Regions from separate parts of the Streptomyces sp. NPDC032745 genome, predicted to be linked through region 3. Evidence: riboswitches for the same ligand, from Rfam matches in the RefSeq annotation. Region 3 holds a riboswitch; each other region holds the start of a gene.

The links. A riboswitch is a leader RNA that binds a small molecule or an ion and turns the genes downstream of it on or off. The one in region 3 is predicted to bind cyclic di-AMP.
Region 1: another riboswitch for cyclic di-AMP. It lies ahead of ACZ5WG_RS20200 (LysM peptidoglycan-binding domain-containing M23 family metallopeptidase); the one in region 3 lies ahead of ACZ5WG_RS28365 (M23 family metallopeptidase).
Region 2: another riboswitch for cyclic di-AMP. It lies ahead of ACZ5WG_RS18900 (transglycosylase family protein); the one in region 3 lies ahead of ACZ5WG_RS28365 (M23 family metallopeptidase).

The regions. Positions count from the first base shown of each region.
Region 1 covers NZ_JBVING010000007.1:233,709-236,972, forward strand. Annotated here, with positions in the region: gene ACZ5WG_RS20195 (SGNH/GDSL hydrolase family protein) at 1-375, opposite strand, end outside; gene ACZ5WG_RS20200 (LysM peptidoglycan-binding domain-containing M23 family metallopeptidase) at 544-1,512, opposite strand; cyclic di-AMP (ydaO/yuaA leader) riboswitch at 1,515-1,691, opposite strand; gene ACZ5WG_RS20205 (tyrosine-protein phosphatase) at 2,003-2,824, shown strand; gene ACZ5WG_RS20210 (aspartate aminotransferase family protein) at 2,881-3,264, opposite strand, start outside.
Region 2 covers NZ_JBVING010000006.1:406,891-410,154, reverse strand. Annotated here, with positions in the region: gene eno (phosphopyruvate hydratase) at 1-737, opposite strand, end outside; gene ACZ5WG_RS18900 (transglycosylase family protein) at 1,014-1,706, opposite strand; cyclic di-AMP (ydaO/yuaA leader) riboswitch at 1,709-1,880, opposite strand; gene ACZ5WG_RS18895 (LysM peptidoglycan-binding domain-containing protein) at 2,163-3,203, opposite strand.
Region 3 covers NZ_JBVING010000012.1:155,875-159,138, forward strand. Annotated here, with positions in the region: gene ACZ5WG_RS28360 (M16 family metallopeptidase) at 1-1,315, shown strand, start outside; cyclic di-AMP (ydaO/yuaA leader) riboswitch at 1,499-1,657, shown strand; gene ACZ5WG_RS28365 (M23 family metallopeptidase) at 1,671-2,465, shown strand; gene ACZ5WG_RS28370 (GntR family transcriptional regulator) at 2,667-3,264, shown strand, end outside.

The DNA.
Region 1 (3,264 bases), on a different contig from region 3:
GGTGATCATGACGTGGCCGACGGCTCCGGTGAGGTCGGCCACGGCCGCCTCGAACCGCTCCGCCACGTCGTCGGGGTCGCTGCCGGGCCGGATGATGTCGTTGCCGCCGGCGCAGAAGCTCACCAGGTCCGGTGCGAGCTCCTTGGCCCGGGGGACCTGTTCGGCCACGATCTGGTCGAGGAGGCGCCCCCGCACGGCCAGGTTCGCGTACCGGAATTCATGTTCCTCGCGCTGATCGGCCAGGAGTACGGCCAGCCGGTCCGCCCAGCCGAGAAAGGTCTCCCCGGGCCCCGGGTCCCCCACACCCTCGGTGAAGCTGTCCCCGATCGCCGCGTACGAGCCGATGGTCTTGAGTGTCGTCTTCGTCGCTGCCACGAGAACACATCCTTCACCCCGGCACGTGACCTACGCCACCGTAGGAAGGGGTTGACGGACCGTGATCTATACCACCTGGTCGGTACGGAATAACAAGGCGTGGGGCCGGGACCCCCCTCGGGTCCCGGCCCCACGAGTCCGGTTGCCTCGCTCCGACGGCGGGAGCCGTCAGATGCTCACGCCCTTGGTGCGGAGGTAGGCCAGCGGGTCGATGTCCGAGCCGTAGGACGGTCCGGTGCGGATCTCGAAGTGCAGGTGCGGGCCGGTCGAGTTGCCGGTGGAGCCGGAGAGGCCGATGGTCTGGCCGCCGGTGACGCTCTGGCCGGCCGAGACGGAGAGCTGGGACAGGTGGCCGTACTGGGAGTACTTGCCGTCCGCGTGCCGGATGACGACCTCGTTGCCGTACGCGCCGGCCCAGCCGGCGGAGACCACGGTGCCCGCGCCCACGGCCCGGACGGTGGTGCCGGAGCTCGCGATGAAGTCGACACCGGTGTGGTAGCCGCTGGACCACATGGCTCCGGGGGTCTTGTACTGGGTCGAGATCCCGCCGCCGACGGGGGCGACGAAGCCGGCGGCGGTGACCGTACCGGCGGAGGACTTGGCGGCGGTGCTCTTCTTGGCGGGCGCGGCGGCGGCTGCGGCCGCGGGGGCGGCGGGGGCCGGCGCGGCGTCCGAGGAGCCCTTGCCGTCCGAGGCCGAGGACTTCTTCGCCGGGGCCGGAGCGGACTCCTCGGCCGGAGCCTGCGCAGCCGGAGCCGCCCCGCCCCGCGCACCGAGGGTCAGCTTCAGCCCGGGGTGGATCAGCGACGGGTCGGTGCCGACGGCCTCGCGGTTGTCGGCGTACAGCTGCTGCCAGCCGCCCGAGAGGTGGCGGTCCTGGGCGATCTTGGAGAGGTAGTCGCCCGGCACGACCGTGTAGACGGCCGGCGCGGACTGCGCGGCAGCGGCGGGCGCGGCCTGCAGCGCCACCGGAACCTGCGGGGCCTGCACGGGAGCCGTGGCGGGGGCGGCGACCGCGTGGGCGCCGGCGGCACCCAGCAGCGGCAGCGCGAGGGCCGCACCACCGGTGCCTGCCACGGCGAAGCCGCGCGCCACGGAACGGGACTTGGGACGGCGGTGCTTACCCTTTGCAGGCATGGCGAATTCCTCTCCGTCGCCTGCGAGGTGAGCTGTCGGGTTCGGACTGGAGATGTCCGGCCGTACATGAACGGAGCATGTACGGCTTCACCCCGAGCTGCGCCGATACAAAGATCGGGAACAGCGGCTTACCTGGTTCCCCCGCTCCTGCCGCGCGCGTGAATAGTCGGGTGCGGTTTCCGGACGGCGGCAGGATTCGGCGGTCCATCCGGATCGATCGCGAAGGTAATCGAGTTCAGCCGCACGGAACAAGCCACGAATTTCCTGACGGATTCACAGGCCGGGGAGTTCGGCGGAATTCCGGTCACCCTCCGTCCATTCCCCGCCGCCAACAACCGCCCCGGCCGGGCCTTTCGACTTCGACGATCAGGCACTCACGGTCACCGTATGATCTGGCTCACGGGGCTGCACCCGATCTCGCCTCCGGTTATGGCAAGTTGGCCCCAAGTAGCGTAATTCGGACATCCCACGACGACGCGGAGGAGTTCCCGTGACCCAGCAGATACCCCAGCCCCCGCGGACGGAGCCCGTACCGGAGCCGGAGCTGGCCGGAGTGCGCAACTTCCGCGATGTGGGCGGCCTTCCGACCACCGACGGACTGAGGGTCAAGCCAGGAAAACTGTTCCGTAGCGGACATCTGGCACATGCCACCGAAACCGACGCAGAATTCCTCGCGTCGCTCGGCCTCCACACGATTTTCGACTTCCGCAACGGCGCCGACCACGCCCTCGAGGGACCCGACGTCGAGCTTCCCGGCGTGCGGAACGTCAACATCCCGCTTTCGGATCCGGCCGACGGCAAGGAATTCTGGAAGATGGTCCGCGGGGGCGATCTCGAGCAGCTCCGCGGAATCCTGGGCGAGGGGAAGGGAGCCGCCCGGATGGCCAACTCGTACCGTTCGATGGTCAAGCACCGCACCGCCGAGCACGGCCGGGTCGTGCGCGCCCTCGCCGAGGACAGCGTTCCGGCGCTCATGCACTGCGCGGCCGGCAAGGACCGGGCCGGCCTGTCGATCGCCGTCACCCTGCTCGCGCTCGGCGTCGAGCGCGAGGCGATCGTGGCGGACTACCTGGAGTCCAACGCCCCGCACCGCCGCTACCGGGTGCGCCGTACCAGTGACGCCCCCGAGGCCCGCTCCCCCGAGGTGATGGAGCTGCTCTCCCCGCTCTTCGACGCCCGCGCCGAGTACCTGACGGCCGCCTTCGACACCATCGACGAGCACTGGGGCGGGGTCGACCGGTACCTCGCCGAGGGCCTCGGACTCACGCCCGAGACCCTCGACCGGCTGCGGGAGCAGCTGCTCGACCGATGACCCGGCGATGACCCGACCGACGGCCCGGCCGGGAAACCGGGCAGCGGAGCAGGCCGTCAGCCGCCGCCGACGGCCTGCTTCACCAGCGTCCTGCCGAAGTCCCACATCAGAGCGCCTCCGCCGTGCGCCTCGTCCATGACCGCGCGGAAGGCGCCGACGAACCGGTCGACGTCCCGCTCGTCCACGATCAGCGGCGGGATGAGCTTGATGACCTCCAGATGGTCGCCGGAGACCTGCGTCAGGATCCGGTGCTTCTGCAGCAGCGGCACCACGACCATCTGGGCGAAGAGCCCCTTGCGGGCCGCCTGGAGCATGGTCCACCGGCTGCGCAGCCCCAGCGAGGACGGCCGCCCGAACTCGATCCCGATCATGAGGCCGCGCCCCCGCACCTCGTGGAGCAGCTCGTACTCGTCCACGAGCGCCGCGAGCCGCCCGCGCAG
Region 2 (3,264 bases), on a different contig from region 3:
GCGACGTCGAGCGCGAGCGCGATGTCCTTGCCCGGGGTGTAGCCGGCCTGCTTGATGGCCTCGACGATGAGGTCGAGCGCGGCGCGGTTGGACTCCAGGTTCGGGGCGAAGCCGCCCTCGTCGCCCAGGCCGGTGGAGAGGCCCTTGGTGTGCAGGACCTTCTTGAGGGTGTGGTAGACCTCGGCACCCCAGCGCAGGGCCTCGGAGAAGGACTCCGCGCCGATCGGGGCGATCATGAACTCCTGGATGTCCACGTTGGAGTCGGCGTGCGACCCACCGTTGAGGATGTTCATCATCGGAACGGGCAGCAGGTGCGCGTTCGGGCCGCCGAGGTAGCGGAAGAGCGGGAGGTCCGAGGCCTCGGACGCGGCGTGCGCGACGGCGAGGGACACGCCGAGGATGGCGTTGGCGCCGAGCGAGCCCTTGTTGTCGGTGGCGTCCAGGTCGAACATGGCCTGGTCGATCAGGCGCTGCTCGGTGGCGTCGTAGCCGACGAGCTCCGGGCCGATCTGCTCGATGACCGCGAGGACGGCCTTCTCGACACCCTTGCCCATGTAACGGTTGGGGTCACCGTCACGGAGCTCAATGGCCTCGAAGGCACCGGTGGAGGCGCCGGACGGAACTGCAGCACGGCCGGTGCTGCCATCGTCGAGGCCCACCTCGACCTCGACCGTGGGGTTGCCTCGGGAGTCCAGGATTTCCCGGGCTACGACGACGTCGATGGACGGCACGAGCATCTCCTTCTGGGATGTGACGCTGGGTGTGCGGTGGCATGTCAGGCCGTGGGACGGCCTCGCCGACTAGAGCCTAACCGGCTCCGGGCACTGGGCCGGCCGACCGCCCGCCTCCTGGGACGAAAAAGGGCCCGAATACCCGCCTTCCGGTACATAGGACTCCTGACCACCGGCGTCCCGGCCGGACAAAACGCCGCCGCCCGGCGCGTGGGGGGAAGACGCGCCGGGCGGTGGGGATGCTGCGTGTTGTGCTCGGTGCCGCAGTTGTTACGGCAGGGTTCAGCTGAGCTTCAGCTTCTGACCCGGGAAGATCAGGTCGGCGTCCGAGACGATGTCCTTGTTGAGCTCGAAGAGCTTCTCCCAGCCGCCCTTGACGCCGTTGGCCTCGGCGATGGTGCCCAGGGTGTCGCCGGGCTTGACCTCGTACGAGCCGTTGCCGGTCTTCGGGGCCGGGGCCTCGGAGCGCTCGGAGCGGGTCGTCGGAGCCTCGGAGCGCTTCGTCTCCTTCTTCGGCTCGGTCTTCTTCGGCTGGGTCTTCTTGGTCTCGGTCTTCTGCTCCGTCTTCTTCGGGGTGTCGGTCGTACCACCGCCGGTGTAAGAGGAGTTGGAGAGGCCGACGCCGCAGGACGGCCACGCGCCCTTGCCCTGGCCCTTGAGGACCTTCTCGGCGACGGCTATCTGCTGCGACTTGGAGGCCTGGTTGGCCTGCGCGGCGTACGCCTTGCCGCCGTACGCGGCCCAGGTGGAGGACGAGAACTGCAGGCCGCCGTAGTAGCCGTTGCCCGTGTTGATGGACCAGTTGCCGCCGGACTCGCACTGCGCGACGCGGTCCCACTCGGTGGCGGTGGCGGCGGAGGCCGAGCCGGCCGCCATCAGCGGGGCGGCGACGGCGACGCCGGTGACGCCGGCGAGCGTGACGATGCGGGCGGCCTTGGAGGCGCGGCGGTGCTTGCCCTTGCCGGAAAGCAGCATGGAGTTCTCCTCACCGACGCCTGCGAGGTGAGCTGTCGGGTTCGGGCGGATGAGTGCCCGGCCGTGCGACGTGGCGCACGACTTAACCCCTAGCCGTTTCCGTGACCGTCTCTCAACGGCCGGTCCCGGCGCCTACCTTGGTTCCCCCGCTCCTGCCTTCGGCGCTTGACGCGACGACTGTTCCCTCCGGCCGCCGGCAGGATTCGGCGATGCGGTCGAAGGAGCCCGCGGTGGCGGGCGACTCAGAAGGTAGGCAGGTCTCTCCCCGATGTTCAACGAGGAACACCGGGGAGAAACGGCCCCTACTTGCGCTCCCTTTACTGCCGTTTGCGCAGGTGAGGACGGGGTTTGCGGAAGGCTCCAGGCGGGACACGCCAGTTGACCGGAAGAGACACATGTCTCACTTGCAGATAACGGACATTCAGCTCTTTCCGGGTGTCCGAAGTGCCGCTATTCCTAGCTTAGATCCAGGTTCTGGCCGGGCTTGATCAGATCGGCGTCATTGCCGATGACCTGCTCGTTGGCCTGGTAGAGCGCGTTCCAGCCGCCCTTGACCTTCTTGGCAGACGCGATGGTGGCCAGGCTGTCGCCCGCCTGGACGGTGTACGAGGGCGCCGACGCCCCCTCAGATGCGGCGGTCAGCTCGAGGGCTGGCGTACCACGGTGCTTGCCGGTGCCGGAGGTGTCCGGGATGGCACTCGGGTCGGTGGAGGCGCCCGGGGTACCCGGGGCCGCGGGGGCGCCGGGGTCGGCCGGGGTGACCGGAGCAGTCGGGTCCGCCGGGTTCCCGGGCGTGGTCGGGCTCCCCGGGGTCGTCGGCGCGGTGGGCGTCGTCGGGGCCGTGGGGGTACCCGGGTTCGCGGTCGGGTCGCCCGGGAGCCCCGGGACGGTCGGCGACGTGGACGGCACGTCCGGGTCGGGCATGACGGGCAGTCCGCTGTTCGGTGCGAGCGGCGCCGGCGGGAGCGTGAAGACCGGCGTGGGGGCCTGGGTCGGGGCGCCGAAGTCCCTCGCCTTGGCGCCGGAACCGCCGGCCGGGACCGAGTCGTCGGGGCGCGAGGCGCTCGGGGCGACGGGGCCGAGCGTGCCGGGCAGGCCCGGGTCCACGGCCGCGGCGGGGGCCTGCTGGGTCAGCCCGGCCGACTCCGAGCACTGCCCCCACGCCCGGGGGCCCTGGGTGCCCAGGACCCGCTCGGCGACGGCGATCTGCTGCGAACGGCTGGCGAGGTCGGGGCGCTCGGCGAAGTCGAGGCCACCCGAGGAGTTCCACTGCTCCTGCGTGAACGAAAGTCCGCCGTACGACCCGCTGCCGGAGTTGGCGCTCCAGGAGCCGCCGCTCTCGCACTCGGCGACCTTGTCCCACGTGGAGGTGTCCGCCGCGCTCGCGCCGGTGGCGGCGAGGAGTGGCAGGGCCAAGGCGGAACCGGTGACTCCGGCGGTGACGACTATCGCGGGTACCTGGCGGGGGCGTCTGTGGCGGCCGTTCCCGGAACGCATGAGCTGCACCTTTCGCATAACGACTGGGTAACGGCAGAACCTAGCCGTCTTAGCACGTCAG
Region 3 (3,264 bases):
GGCGCCCGAGCGGGGCTCGCTGCCCAACGGGCTGACCCTGCTGCGCTGCCACCGCCCCGGCCAGCAGGTCGTCGCCGTCGAGGTCAACCTCGCCGCCCCGCTGGACGCCGAGCCCCAGGGCCTGGACGGCGTCGCGACCATCATGGCCCGCGCGCTCTCCGAGGGCACCGACAAGCACTCCGCCGAGGAGTTCGCGGCCGAGCTGGAGCGCTGCGGCGCCACGCTCGACGCGCACGCCGACCACCCGGGCGTGCGGGTCTCCCTGGAGGTGCCGGCCTCCCGGCTGGCCAAGGCGCTGGGCCTCCTCGCCGAGGCGCTGCGCGCGCCCGCCTTCGCCGACGCCGAGGTGGACCGCCTGGTGCGCAACCGCCTCGACGAGATCCCGCACGAGCTGGCCAACCCGCAGCGCCGCGCCGCCAAGGAACTCTCGAAGCAGCTCTTCCCGGCCACGCTGCGGATGTCCCGCCCGCGCCAGGGCACCGAGGAGACGGTCGCCCGGATCGACTCCGCGGCCGTGCGTGCCTTCTTCGAGACCCACGTACGCCCCGCCACCGCCACCGCGGTGGTCGTCGGCGACCTGACCGGCATCGACCTGGACGCCGTACTGGCGGACACCCTGGGCACCTGGACGGGCAACACCGCCGCTGCCCTCCCGGTGCCGCCGGTGACCGCCGACGACACCGGCCGCGTGGTCATCGTGGACCGGCCCGGCGCGGTCCAGACCCAGCTGCTGATCGGCCGGATCGGGGCGGACCGCCACGACCGGGTGTGGGCGGCCCAGGTGCTCGGCACGTACTGCCTGGGCGGCACCCTCACCTCGCGCCTGGACAAGGTGCTGCGCGAGGAGAAGGGCTACACGTACGGTGTGCGCGCCTTCGGCCAGGTGCTGCGCTCCACCGCCGACGGCAAGGGCGCCTCGATGCTCGCCATCAGCGGCTCCGTGGACACCCCCAACACGGGCCCGGCGCTCGACGACCTCTGGAAGGTGCTCCGCACCCTCGCGGAGGGCGGCCTGACCGATGCCGAACGGGACGTGGCGGTGCAGAACTTGGTGGGCGTGGCCCCGCTCAAGTTCGAGACGGCCGCAGCCGTCGCAGGCACGCTCGCCGACCAGGTCGAGCAGGAGCTCCCGGACGACTACCAGGCCCGGTTGTACGCGCAGCTGGCCCAAACGGGCACGGTGGAGGCGACTTCGGCCGTCCTGGCCGCCTTCCCGGTGGACCGCCTGGTCACCGTCCTGGTGGGCGACGCCTCGCAGATCGAGGCGCCGGTGCGGGCGCTCGGGATCGGCGAGGTCACCGTCGTCACCAACTGACGGACATCCCAAGGGCTCCGGTGGCTTGTCCACCGGGGCCCTTTTTGTCTGTTTAGCGGAGAGGTTGCTTGTATGTGGTGTGGCGTACGCAACAAAAAGGCGTGTCTGTTTGGCGATTGACTGATGATCCGCCTAGCGTCGGGCGTGCTGTCCGTCAGTTGTACGCGCCGCATCCGCGGCACCGGGCAGCGATCGCCGAGTCCCCGTCAGGCGCGAGCCTGGGGAGCCGGGGACCCACATGTGTCCCTGGGGTGAATCGGACCGCCTCGTCAGAGGGGGCCCGTAGGAGACCTTCCTGCTCCGAACCCGTCAGCTAACCCGGTAGGCGAGAAGGAAGGAAAGGATCAGCCCCTTCATGGCGTTTGGCAGTCGTGCCGCCGGTAAGCACCGTGGTTCCAGTCGTCTGAGCCGCAAGACCGCCGGCTACGCCGGCATAGCCGCCCTCGCCACCACCGGTGTCGTCGGCTCCCTCGCAGGCCCGGCGTTCGCCGCGTCGGACAAGGCCCCCTCCATGGAGGACACCGGCCTGAACGCCGTCGTGACGGCCGAGGACCTCCCGGTCCAGATCGAGGCCCAGGCCGAGGCCCAGGAGCACGCGGCAGAGGCCGCGGCCGCCAAGGCGAAGGCGGAGGCCGACGCGAAGGCGCGCGCCGCCGAGGCCAAGCAGAAGGCCGAGGAGAAGGCGAAGGCCGAGCGCGAGGCCGCCGAGCGCGCCGCCCGCGAGGAGGAGCGCAAGCGCCTCAACACCTTCGTCGCCCCCGTCGACGGCTCCTACATCAGCACCCAGTGGCACGCGGGCGGCGGCATGTGGTCCTCCGGCAGCCACACCGGCATCGACTTCCACGCGGCCTCCGGCACCTCGGTGCACGCGGTGGGCGCCGGAACCGTGGTCGAGGCCGGCTGGGGCGGCGCGTACGGCAACAACGTCGTCATCAAGCACAACGACGGCACCTACACCCAGTACGGCCACATGACCTCGCTGAGCGTCTCGGTGGGCGAGCAGGTCACCCCGGGCCAGCAGATCGGCCTGTCGGGCTCCACCGGCAACTCCAGCGGCCCGCACCTGCACTTCGAGGCCCGCACCGGCGCCCAGTACGGCTCGGACATCGACCCGGTCGCGTACCTGCGCAACCACGGCGTCGACGTCTGACCCGAAGCACTTCACCGAAGGCCCCGGCTCCCCGAGCCGGGGCCTTCGCGTTGTGGCCGCACGTGGCCGCATTGTGGCTGTAAATATTCGCGATTTCCGTCCGCGCTCGGAAAACATCGCGTGTTGCAATAGAGTCCCAGTACGATCCCAGCACGGTCGCGGCAATGACGTCGGCAGTCGGAAATAGGCGGAGGTCCGGACTTGCGTATTCCTGCGCACGCGGTATGCACGGCAATCCGCGACGACATCGTCTCCGGAGTCTTCGAGCCGGGCGGCCGGCTGACCGAGGAGCTGCTGGCCCGCCGGTACGGGGTCTCCCGCGTGCCGGTCCGCGAGGCACTGCGGACCCTGGAGTCCGAGGGCTTCGTCACCACCCGGCGGCATGCGGGAGCCTGCGTCGCCGAGCCCACCGAGCAGGAGGCGGCCGACCTCCTGGAACTGCGGATGCTGATCGAGCCGCTGGCCGCGGCCCGGGCCGCCCGCCGGCGCACCGAGGCCCACCTCAAGGTGCTGCGCGGGCTGGTCAGACTGGGCCAGGAGCGGGCCAGGCGGGGGCAGGGGGAGGACCTGCGGTCCCTGGGCGGCTGGTTCCACGAGACCCTCGCCCAGGCCTCCGGCAGCCCCGGGCTGATCGCGCTGCTCACGCAAATGCGGCACAAGGTCGCGTGGATGTACGCCGTGGAGGCGCCGGCCCGGCCCGTGGAGTCCTGGGCGGAGCACGGGGCGATCGTGGACGCGGTGGCGCGCGGGGACGCCGAGCGGGCGCGGGCGCTGACGGCGATCCACGCGGACCGGGCGG